Regions from separate parts of the Sphingomonas sp. PAMC 26617 genome, predicted to be linked through region 1. Evidence: predicted binding sites of a transcription regulator. Region 1 holds the regulator's gene; the other holds the start of a gene.
What was found. Region 1 encodes LexA, which represses DNA repair genes until DNA is damaged. Its sites were predicted from a motif close to GTTCCNCNCTTGTTCT; they were not measured.
Positions count from the first base shown of each region.

Region 1 (5,786 bases):
GACGTCGAACACCGGGTTGGACTTGAGCACGACATGCTCGAGCACGACGTCGTCCTGGATGATCGACACCGGCTGCGATGCGCCGAGATAGAAATCGATGTTGCCGAGGCCGCGGATGTAGAAGCGCGGGAAGATGCGCCCGGTCGTCGTCTCGGCATAGAGGCCGGGAACACGGTTCGCGAGTTCGAGCGCGTCGCCGCCACCGCTCTGGAAGGCGCGCAGATCGTCCCCACCGACGACGCCGACCGACACCGGCACCTTCTGCAGGTTCTCGCTTCGACGCTCCGCCGTGACCACGATATCGCCGACGCCATCGGCGGCAGCCGATGCCTCGACCGATGCGGGCGCGGCAGCGTCGGGCGTGGTCTGCGCCATGGCCGACGGGACGGCGAGCAGAGCCGAACCGGCGGCGCCGGCAAGCAGCAGCGATTTTGCGATGGTGATCGTCATGTGCGGAGTCCCCCTTGGATTGCTTTGGGAACCGACCGACCCGCTGCGCCGTCCCGCGCCATTTTGGCATCGTGACGGGTGAGTTGCGCCCGGGATCGAAAAGTCCGTTCCCCCGCCGCGCCCGCTAGGGTTGGTTTGTTGCTAATTGATGACATGCTGTTTCGGCATCGAAAGTTGGTTACCGAGCGTGGCTGCAATGTCGCACTTTCGACGCGCGATCCAAGCTCGTGCGCTGGCTGACAGGGGTCGACGCGAGGCGATACGAGGCGATAAGGCAGCCGATATGACCACCCCCGTACCGCTCCTCTCCGTCGAAGAAGCCCAGACCCGTCTGCGCGCGCTCGCTCCGACGATCCCGCTCGAGACCGTTCCGCTCCGCACCGCGAGCGGACGGTGGAGCGCGGCGGACATCCTGGCGCTCCGCACCCAGCCCGCGCGCGACCTGTCCGCAATGGATGGCTATGCGGTACGGTTCGACGATCTCGCGCAGCCGCTGCAGCTCATCGGCGAAAGCGCGGCCGGGCATCCGTTCGACGGCGCGATCGGCCCGAACCAGACCGTCCGGATCTTCACCGGCGCGGCGCTGCCCGGTGGCGCGGATGCGGTGCTCGTCCAGGAGGAAGCGGCGCGCGACGGCGACACCGTCCGCCTTTCGGGGAGCGGCCCGGTTCGTGGCGGCAACATCCGGCGCGCGGGGATCGACTTCTCAAACGGGGACGTCCTGATCTCGACCGGTCAGCGGCTGAGCCCCGCCCGCATCGCACTCGCCGCCAGCGGCGGACACGGCGAAATACGGGTGGCGCGGCGCGTGCGTGTCGCGATCGTGGCGAGCGGGGACGAACTGACGCTGCCGGGCGCTCCGCTCAGCGACCGGACGCTCCCCGAATCGAACGGTGTGATGCTGGCGGCGATGCTCGCCGACCTCCCGGTCGACGTCATCGATCTCGGGATCCTGCCCGATCGGCTCGACACGATCGTCGAGGCTTTCTCGCGGGTCAAGGCGGATATCCTCGTCACCACCGGCGGTGCATCGGTCGGCGATCACGACCTGATCCGTCCCGCGCTCGCAGCAGCGGGGGGCGCGATCGATTTCTGGCGGATCGCCTTGCGGCCGGGCAAGCCGATGCTGGCGGGAAAGATCGACGACATGCTCGTGCTGGGGTTGCCGGGCAATCCGGTGTCTGCGTTTGTGACCGCGGCGATCTTCCTCAAGCCCTTGATCGCGTCGATTTCGGGCGCGCGCGATCCCCGCCCGGTCGCTTACCCGGCAATCCTTGGCGCCCCGCTCAAGGAAAACGACCGGCGGCAGGATTATCTGCGCGCAACCACCCGCGACGGCCGAGTCTATGCCGCCGAACGGCAGGATTCGTCGCTGCTGGCGACCCTCGCCGATGCCGACTGCATGATCATCCGCGCCCCCTTCGCGCCCGCCGCCGCAGCGGGCGACTCGGTGGAAATCCTGCCGATCGCTTGACGCACTGCTTTATGTTCCGTATAGGTTCGTCGTCTGTTCCGACGAAAGGGCCCGGAATGTTAACGCGCAAACAGCATGAGTTGATCTGCTTCATCAACGACCGGCTGGACGAGACCGGGGTTTCGCCCTCGTTCGAGGAAATGAAGGAAGCGCTCGACCTCAAGTCCAAGTCCGGCGTCCACCGCCTGATCAGCGCGCTCGAGGAACGCCAGTTCATCCGCCGCTTGCCCAATCGTGCGCGCGCGCTCGAAGTGCTCAAGATGCCCGAACGCGGCGCCAAGCCGGTTTCCAAGGTCGTGACCCTGCCCGAGGCGTCGCCCGCCAACGTGCGTCCGCTGCCCAACCCCGCGAACGACGTGATCGAGATCCCGCTCCACGGCCGGATCGCGGCAGGCGTTCCGATCGAGGCGTTCGAAGGCGCATCGATGCTCGCGGTGCCGGCCGCGCTGCTCGGCGGCGGCGAGCATTACGCACTCGAAGTTGCGGGGGATTCGATGGTCGAGGCAGGAATCCTCGACGGCGACTACGCATTGATCAAGCGGCAGGAAGTCGCGCGCGATGGCGAGATCGTCGTGGCGCTGATCGACGACAGCGAGGCGACGCTCAAGTTCTTCCGGCGCGAGGGCGCGATGGTCCGGCTCGATCCCGCCAACCGGGCGTATGATCCGCAGCGTTACACCCCGGCGCAGGTCCGGGTGCAGGGCAAGCTCGCCGGATTGCTGCGCCGCTACGACTGATCGGGTGCGGTGCGGGGGTGGCGGAAGCGCCGCCCCGTGCCCCGCGCGGCCTGCGGTAGTGGTTGCGGGACGGTGATCCAGGGATGCTCGTCCCGTGCCCGTCGCACCGTCCGTATGCTCGCGGTCGCCGGGAGCGATAGCACGGACGGGTAGAACGTGATCGCCACCCCGCCGGTCTGCGCGAGCATCGTCCGGTCCAGTCGCAGCCAGCGCGGGTGACACCGCTTGGGCAGCCGTCGCTCGCTGATGACGATGTCAGCGCGCGCGCAGACCTCAACCAGCGTCTGCACCGGGATCGCATACGCGCTGCGGGTCGCGAGCACCTGCCATCGGCGATCGCCGACCAGGCTTGTCGCCATGCACAGATCGCGGCTGCATCGCGCCGATCGCTGGTCCGACCAGAGGACGGGAAGTCCCGTCGTCCCGCCGCCTTGCGCCATCATGTCGGCGGTATAATCCCCGGTCCGGTCCCGCAGCAACGCGACCGCCCCGTCCTTCGTGCGGATCGCGACATGCCGCCCGTCACCGGTCACGAGCAGGTCGGGCGCTGGCGTCGACAACGCCCACACCGCGCCAATCGCCAGCGGCCCGACGCCTAGCCGCCGCCATCGCGTCCGCCACAAGGCGATCCACAGGCCGCCCGCGACCATCAGGCCGAAGGCGCCATCCGGCATCGCCGGCAGCGGCGCGACCGATCCCGGGATCGCCGCCGTCGTCCGCGCGATCCACAGCAACACGTCGAGCGCCAGCCGCGTCGCCCACCACAAGGGCGCGCCTGCGCCGATCAGGTCGAACAGCAAGGCCGCCGCCTCGAGCGGCATGATGACGAACGTCGTCAGCGGGATCGCGCAGATGTTGGCGACCGCGCCGTAAATCCCCGCTTTCTGGAAGTGATAAAGCGAGATCGGCAGCAGCGCGGCCTCGACCATGATCCCGGTCAGCAACAATGACGCCAAACTGCGCGCTACCGAACGCAGGCGGGGCTCTTCCCGCGCAGCGAACTGGGCGCGGATGCGCGGATGCTCGTTGAGCGCGATGATCGACGCCACTGCGGCGAACGAGAGTTGGAAACTCGGGCCGACGAGCGACTCCGGATACAGCAGCAGCACGACGATTGCCCCCGCCGCAACGAGCCGCAGCGTCAACGCCTCGCGCCCGAGCGCCAGCGCGATCAGCACGCACAGCGCGGCGACGCACGACCGGATCGTCGGAACCTCGGCCCCGGTGAGAAGCGTGTAGCCGATCGCGACCAGCGCTCCGGCAGCGCCCGCAACGAGCGGTAGCCGCCAGCGCAAGGCCAGCCACGGCGACAAGGCAAGCAATCGCGAGACGAGGATCATCGTCGCCGCGACGGTCGCGCTGATATGCAGCCCGCTCACCGACAGCAGGTGGGCAAGGCCCGAGCGGCGCATCGCCTCGGTATCGTCGAGCGGGATCGAGCCCTGCTCGCCGGTCGCGAGCGCCGTCGCGATCCCCCCCGCCCCACCGCCGCCTGCGCTCACCTGGATATGGGCGGACAGGCGCTGGCGCAGCGGAATGCCGGTTGCGCGCGCGCCCGCGACGATCGTTACCGGCGGCAGCCCCCGTCCGGTTGCGCCGATCCGGTCGAACCAGGCACCGACCGCATAATTATAGGCGCCGGGAACCGATGGTTCAGGGGGTGGCAGCAACCGCGCCGTCAGCCGGAGCGTGACCCCGACGGCGAGTCCGGCGGGAACATCGCCGACCGCCAGATTGAGGCGCAGCCGCCGCGGCAAGGCGGGCGGTGGCCGGTCGCTGCCTGCCCGCCGGAAAACGGCGACAGGTGCGAGGCGAAGCCGGACCAGGTCGCGCGCAGGCAAGGGTTCGATCCGCTCGACCGTTGCGGTGAACGTCCCGATGCTCGGGCTCTGCAGGACGACATGGCCGACCTGCGTCGCCCGCCACCAGATCAGTCCGATCCCGAGCGCCACCACCAGCGCGCCGACCGCGAGAACGCGCGCGGCGCGCCCATGCCGACCGATCGCCGCCGCAGTGAGCGCCACGCCGAGCGCGCCCAGCAAAGCGACGGTCCATGCGGTGCGATCGGGAAGCACGAACCACACAGCGATCCCGCCGCCCAACATCACCGGAAGCCACAGCGCGAGCTGATCGCGCTCGGCCTCGAGCCCGCGTTCCAGCGCATCCGCCGCCTTGCGCGCGCCATCGCCCAACCATCTGCGAACGCCAGTTTGAAGCGGTGCAAAGCGCGTGCTAGGGGCGCTGCAGGCTGTTCCGGCCATCGATCTTCTAGTCTGGGAGTATGCGCGGTTGAGCGCAATCAGTGATACCACCGCAGCCCCCGAGGGCATGCGGGACGCCGCCTCCGGCGCGCAGGTCGTGACTCGTTTCGCGCCCTCGCCGACCGGATTCCTCCACATCGGCGGCGCGCGCACCGCGTTGTTCAACTGGCTGTACGCGCGCCATCACGGCGGGCGCTTCCTGCTGCGGATCGAGGATACCGATCGGGCGCGCTCGACCCAGCCCGCGATCGACGCGATCCTCACCTCGCTGCGTTGGCTCGGGCTCGATTGGGATGGCGACGAAGTCTATCAGTCCGCGCGCGCGGATCGCCACGCCGAGGTCGCGCACCGAATGGTCGAGCACGGCCACGCCTATCGCTGCTACCTCACCACCGAGGAGCTTGCCGCGATGCGCGCCGAGGCGGAGGCAGCGAAGAAGCCGCTCCGCGTCCGCAGCCCGTGGCGCGACCGCACCGATACGGACGATACGCGCCCGTTCGTCGTCCGCCTCAAGGCACCGACCGAGGGTGCCGTCACGATCGACGACCGTGTCCAGGGGTCGGTGACGGTCCAGAATGCCGAACTCGACGATCTCGTCCTCCTGCGCTCGGATGGCACGCCCACCTATATGCTCGCAGTGGTTGTGGACGATCACGACATGGGGGTGACCCACGTGATTCGCGGGGATGACCATCTCAACAACGCATTCCGCCAGTTGCCGATCATCCGCGCGATGGATGCGATCGCCAAAGAATCCGGCGAAGCGGGCTGGCCCGATCCCGTTTATGCACACATCCCGCTGATCCACGGTTCGGATGGCGCGAAGCTGTCGAAGCGGCATGGGGCCGTCGGGGTCGAATATTA
Region 1 is NZ_JH594425.1:3,671,596-3,677,381, forward strand. Features, by position in the region: gene RH91_RS16105 (TonB-dependent receptor) at 1-450, opposite strand, end outside; gene RH91_RS16110 (molybdopterin molybdotransferase MoeA) at 734-1,924, shown strand; gene lexA (transcriptional repressor LexA) at 1,981-2,661, shown strand; gene RH91_RS16120 (ComEC/Rec2 family competence protein) at 2,652-4,853, opposite strand; gene gltX (glutamate--tRNA ligase) at 4,990-5,786, shown strand, end outside.

Region 2 (5,786 bases), 2.1 Mb from region 1:
GGCTGGACGCGCCGCGCAGGAAGCTGAAATGCGTGGTGACCTGGAGTTCAACGTAGATAGGTGCCGACTCGCTCATGCGAAGGCGCCATGAATGAACCAGCGCATCGATCCGGTTGACGGGTTTTCGCCATCGCCTGCCCGGAACAGCCAGTAGCGACCACCACTCACCGTCTCGACCTGATAATAGTCACGGACCGTGAACGGCTGCTCGCCTTCCACACCCGCATCCCGCCACCATTCGCCGTGCAGCCGTTCGGGGCCGTCTCCCTGGGTGACGCGGAAACGCTTGCCCCGCCAGACGAAGAGCCGAGGCGCGTCATCTGGCAGCAGCGCTATCACCTCGATCGGCTCGGGCCGCGCGAGCATCCGCGCCGGTCGCGGCAGATCGTCATCCCAACCAGCGCCGCGTGCTGTGACGAGCGCCGGCGACATCGCTGCAGACCGTTCCGGCATGATGCTGGCTTGCGGCGCCAGGCGGTGCAGGTTGCGCGCACCGAACCGATTGGCGAGCGCATCGACCAAAGCGGCAAGGTCCGGCCCACGGTTGCCGAGGCTTTCGAGGCTCTCTCCCTGCCGCGCCGCCATCGGCTCGATCAGCGACACCACGAGCGTCATCGCCTCGATCCCCAGCCCCGGCTCGACGGTTTCGATCTTCGCTGACAGCAGCTTCGACAAATGTTTGGTCTCGCGCGAGGGCGCTGCGGTCCCGACGCGAATGACCTGCGACTGCCCATCGACGCGATGGAAGTAGCAATCGAGCCGACGAGCGCCTTTGCCGACTCGGCCAAGCTGATCGACAGCATCGCTTACGAGATCACCGATCACCTGTGCGAACGCCTCGGGCGTCGCAATTGGCTCCATGAATCCGCGCCGCGCACGCGGCAGATGTTCCGGAAAAACGGGCTCGATCGGTTCGGGCGCATGTCCCAGCGCCTGGTCGAGCCGTCGATGGAGCGCACGCCCGAACCGCTTGGCGAGCGGACCGCGTGGCGTCCCGATCAGCTGCTCGATGCGCTCGAAGCCCAGTTTCTGCAGGCCGTCGACAATGCCGGCCTCGAGCCGCAGCGCGGCGATCGGCAATAGCGCGATCGCCTTGCGATGATCACCAGGTTCGATCGTGACCGGCCGGCCGGCCGGGACATGGCGCGCAACCGCGTGGGCGCAACCCGCCGTGTCGGCGACCGCGATCTGAACCGACACACCGAACGCGGCGACACGCCGGTGGAGATCCTTGAGCAACGCAGCCTCGGTGCTGAAGAGCGCAGCGCAGCCGGTGATATCCAGCCAGAGGCCATCGGGCGCGTTTGCGGCAACGATTGGCGAGTAGCGCTGGCCCGCCCACAGCGCGAGACGACGCAAGCCCTCGAAATCGGCGTCGGGTTGAGCATCGATAACGGCAAGCTCTGGCGCGAACGTCCGCGCCTTGGTGATTGTCATACCAGGCCTGATACCGAGCGCGCGCGCACCGGCATCGACCGCTGCAACGATGCGGCGCCCATGATCGGGGATCGCCGTCACCAACGGCGCCGTCGGGGAGAGAGCGTCGCCGCCGTCAGGCGGCGACTTGGCGGTCTTCCGCCGCAGCCGGTCGGTCGACCAGTGCGGAAGATAGACCGAGGCGACCCGTCGCATCGCACCCCTCCACGATCCAAGCGTGCGGGTTGCCGCCGCGTACCCTCTCCAAAGCTACTTGCCAGCGCGGTCGACCAAGGCTCGGAATGCCGAGATCCTCGCTCGGGCTCGCCGTTATGCGCCAGCGCGTCATTGCCGCCGTGCCTTCGACCGACTGCTCGGCCTTAGAAGCTCTACGAAAGACAAATGCCGCGACGCCTGACCCTTCGGCCGCGAGCTGCAGGCGCTTTGAGGCAGTCGTCGAATATTTGCCAATCTCACCGACCACGCCGCCGAGGCCCGGATGGCGCAGGCATTCCTCCATAGCGAGCATCACATTGGCATCGCTGCCCGCCTCGACGTATATCACGCGATCAGCGTGTAGCCCGGCGAGGTGAAGCGCTGGGGCGAACAGGTCACGCCAGCGCAGGCACCAGAAGACCGGACCGTCGATCCGGGCGAGAACACCCGCCAGGAAAATCGTGGCGCTGGCGTCGTCGGCAAGGTCGGGACTTCCCGCGACCTCATGTAGTGCGCCGGCAGCCAAGCCCCCTCCCGGAAGCCGCTGATCGATCGCATCCACGCCGAAGGGCAACACCGAATGGCGCACCCCAACGCCCTCGATCTCCGCAATTTGCGCACGCAGATTTTGAAGGACGACGGACTCACGCATAGCATTCAGGAGACTCGCAAATTGCCGAAAGGACCGTCTTGTTCGTCCCTATCGGGAGCCTGAGTCAATGACTTTGTTCGCTATATGTTCCGTGGTATAGTCTGGGCTCACCCGAGTCGGTTCGAGCGTTTGCCATGTCACGATCGCACAGCATCCAGGCGAGCATCACCGAGATTGCGAAGCATTTTGGCGTCGAGCCGGTTCCGGATCTCGAAGCCGCCAGCGAGATCGTGGAGGGTCTGCACGGGCTGGTGGTCATGGCCAAGGACGGGCGTCGGCTCCTCAAGTCGATGACATGGGGCTTCCCCCGACATACCCATGAGAGCCAGTTACGCGGCGAAACGCCGCAGCGGCTTGGCTTGGTCGCCAATCTTATCAACCCCATGTGGGACAAGCTGGTGGTCGATCCGCGCTATCGCTGCCTCATCGTACTCACCCATTTCGGCAATCCGGATGGCGACGAAGGATCGAAGACACGAACCTGGTTTTCGGTGAAGGACCAGCCGATCATTGCTTGGGCCGGCTTTTGCCGAAACACGCCTGAGTTCGGACCTTTTTATGCTGGCATGACGATGACGGCGAACGCGGCGATCCCGCCAACCAACGACCGCATGCCAGTTCTGCTCGGCCCACATGAATATGATCTTTGGCTGCAGGGTTCGATCCGGGACGTCATTCGCTTCCAGCACCGCGAACCTTTTGCCGCCGACCGAATGATAGTGGACCGGACCGAGGATCGGTGGCGCAGCGGTGCCGCACCGACCAAGCTCGCGCCGCAACTGGCACTCCTGTGACAATGGAAACTGCGTTGGCGCGCCCGATAAGGCCGGGTACGACCGATATCGTCATGACCGCCCGAACCCACTCAGCTTCCCGGACGATTCTCGCAACGCCGCGAGCGATCTTCCGGGCATTTGTGGATCCTGAGGTGGTCCCGAAATGGCGCGCGCCGGTCAACATGGAAGCCAGGCTCCTCTCGTTCGATCCGCGTGTCGGCGGCGGTTACCGAATGGAGCTCGTCTATCGCGATCCCGCGAATAGCGATCCCAAATCGACGGAGACGAGCGACATCGTCGAGGCAAGCTTCGTCGAATTGTTTCCCGATGAAAGGATCATTGAGACCGCTAAGTTCGAAAGCGACGATCCGCGCTTCGCCGGCACGATGACCCTCACCACGAATTTGAAGCCCGTGGCGGGCGGCACCAAGGTGAGATTCCTCGCCGAGAACGTGCCATCAGGGATCAGCGAAGCCGATCATGTCACGGGCATGGAGTCCACGCTCAAGAGTCTTGCCGATCTGCTCGAATAAATCGCTATGCGTGTTAGGATCGGGGCATGTGCAATCTGTATACGGAGAGGCTGAGTGCCGCAGAGGTCGCCGCCCATTTTGGCGCCGACAATCCGGTAGCCTCGAACGCCGGCGAAGAGGTTTATCCCGGCGCTGCCGGCTTGGTGGTCCGGGAGGTCGAAGGCCGTCGCATCATGCAGACGATGACTTGGGGCTGGCCTATGAAGTTCAAGGGCATGTCGGAGGCGGCGAAGCCGAAGCCCGTCAACAACATCGCCGACCTTCGCAAGTCGACTTGGATCGGCAACGCGCGGAAACCAGAATGGCGTTGCCTGATTCCGCTCACGGCCTTCGCTGAGGCCGAGGGGCCGAAGGGCGGAAAGACGCGAATTTGGTTCAACGTGAAGGACCAGCCGATCTTCGCCTGGGCGGGGCTATGGCGTGAGGATATGCAATATGGTTGGGGGCCGGTCTATTCGGGCGTGATGACCGACTGCAACGAGGCGATCCGGCCGGTTCATGACCGGATGCCCGTGCTTCTGCATCCTGACGAATATGATCAGTGGCTGCACGGCAGCTTTGACGAGGCGCTATCCTTCCAGCTGCGGTGCTATCCTAACGAACTCATCGAGATGACCCGGACCGACGAATATTGGGATAAGCGCAAGGGGCGGGTTGGCGATAGCGTTGTGTCTCCCTGATGTGGCGCCCTGTCCCGAAAACCGGAGACGCCGCCATTGGCGCTGTCATTTTGATCACCGGGGCTTGACTGCGCAAACGCCCTAGGCCTGGCTCCGTGTCAGCCACATTAACGAAAATTTGCTGCCGCCGGAGTCTTCCCGGCAGGGCTATTTAAGCTTCTGTGCAGCCGCGTTCAGCTTCTCACGATCGTTGCCGACCCGTTGGATGAGGCCATGCGCCTGATCTTTGATGATGCCGTGTTTCCGGACAAAGTAATTCACCTCATAGCCTTCGCCGCCCGCGACTTGGCGCCGATCAGCTGCGCCACGTTTCGATTTGTTGTCCGCCAATTCAGATCTTCCATACGAACAAAATCGGCAATGGCCAGTAGGGTTCCGCCAAAGGGCGTTGATCACATGCTCGGCGCGAATCGGTACGTCGGTTTCCCGCCGTAGCAGCGCGGTAACCGCACGGACGCCGCTGGCCAGCTGGCCTTTAGTCCAAGGCCGACCCACCCTTATCTAACCCGCTGCATCCGGTCCTACGATGGGCTCCGAAAGCTGTTGTTCCGGGCCGAAATTGCCATTCTTTACCTGTCTCCGAGGCCGTCGAAGCGGCTTCATCTCAGGAGACGGCCTCAGTGACCCAGCCTTCAGTCATTGTCCAAGCACGCGGCACGGCAATGCTGCGCAGCGCGTTGGGACCGGCGATCGGCGCGTGGCTTGACGATCCGCAAATTGCCGAAGTCATGCTCAATGCGGATGGCCGCCTTTGGGTCGATCGATTGTCGACGGGCATGGTCGAGACGCAAGAACGGTTGTCGGCGCCGCAAGCCGAGCGGATCATCAGGCTGGTCGCGCACCATGTCGGTGCTGAGGTCCATACGGCGAGCCCTCGTGTGTCGGCCGAGCTGCCCGAAAGTGGTGAGCGGTTCGAGGGGCTGCTGCCGCCGGTTGTGACGGCACCGATCTTCTCGATCCGGCGACCCGCAAGCCTGCCGCTGGCGCTGGCCGACTATGTCACGGCCGGCACGATGACCGCGACACAGGCAGCCTACCTCGCCGGTGGGGTCATGAACCGTGATAACATTTTGGTCGCGGGCGGTACGTCCACCGGCAAGACCACGCTCACCAACGCACTCCTCGCGGTTGCGGCCACGACCAACGACCGCATCATCCTGATCGAGGATACGCGTGAGCTGCGCTGTAACGCAGCCAATGTGCTGTATCTGAGGACCGCGCCCGGCATCACCATGGGTGATCTAGTGCGGTCGAGCTTGCGTCTGCGGCCCGACCGTATTCCGGTCGGGGAGGTACGTGGTGCCGAGGCGCTCGACCTTTTGAAGGCATGGGGCACCGGCCATCCCGGCGGAATCGGCACCATCCATGCTGGCTCGGCGATTGGTGCACTGCACCGACTCGAGCAACTGATCCTCGAAGCTGTCCCGAGCGTGCCCCGACCGCTGATCGCAGAGACCATCAACGTCATCGCCGTTCTGTCAGGCCGCGGCGCTCAGCGCCGCCTGTCTGAACT
Region 2 is NZ_JH594425.1:1,609,338-1,615,123, forward strand. Features, by position in the region: gene RH91_RS06990 (error-prone DNA polymerase) at 1-76, opposite strand, end outside; gene RH91_RS06995 (DUF6504 family protein) at 73-1,632, opposite strand; gene RH91_RS07000 (ImuA family protein) at 1,553-2,284, opposite strand; gene RH91_RS07005 (SOS response-associated peptidase family protein) at 2,419-3,078, shown strand; gene RH91_RS07010 (SRPBCC domain-containing protein) at 3,093-3,593, shown strand; gene RH91_RS07015 (SOS response-associated peptidase) at 3,620-4,273, shown strand; gene RH91_RS07020 (DUF3606 domain-containing protein) at 4,421-4,603, opposite strand; gene trbB (P-type conjugative transfer ATPase TrbB) at 4,936-5,786, shown strand, end outside.
Region 2: the regulator LexA is predicted to act here: its motif matches at 2,360-2,375, upstream of RH91_RS07000 (ImuA family protein).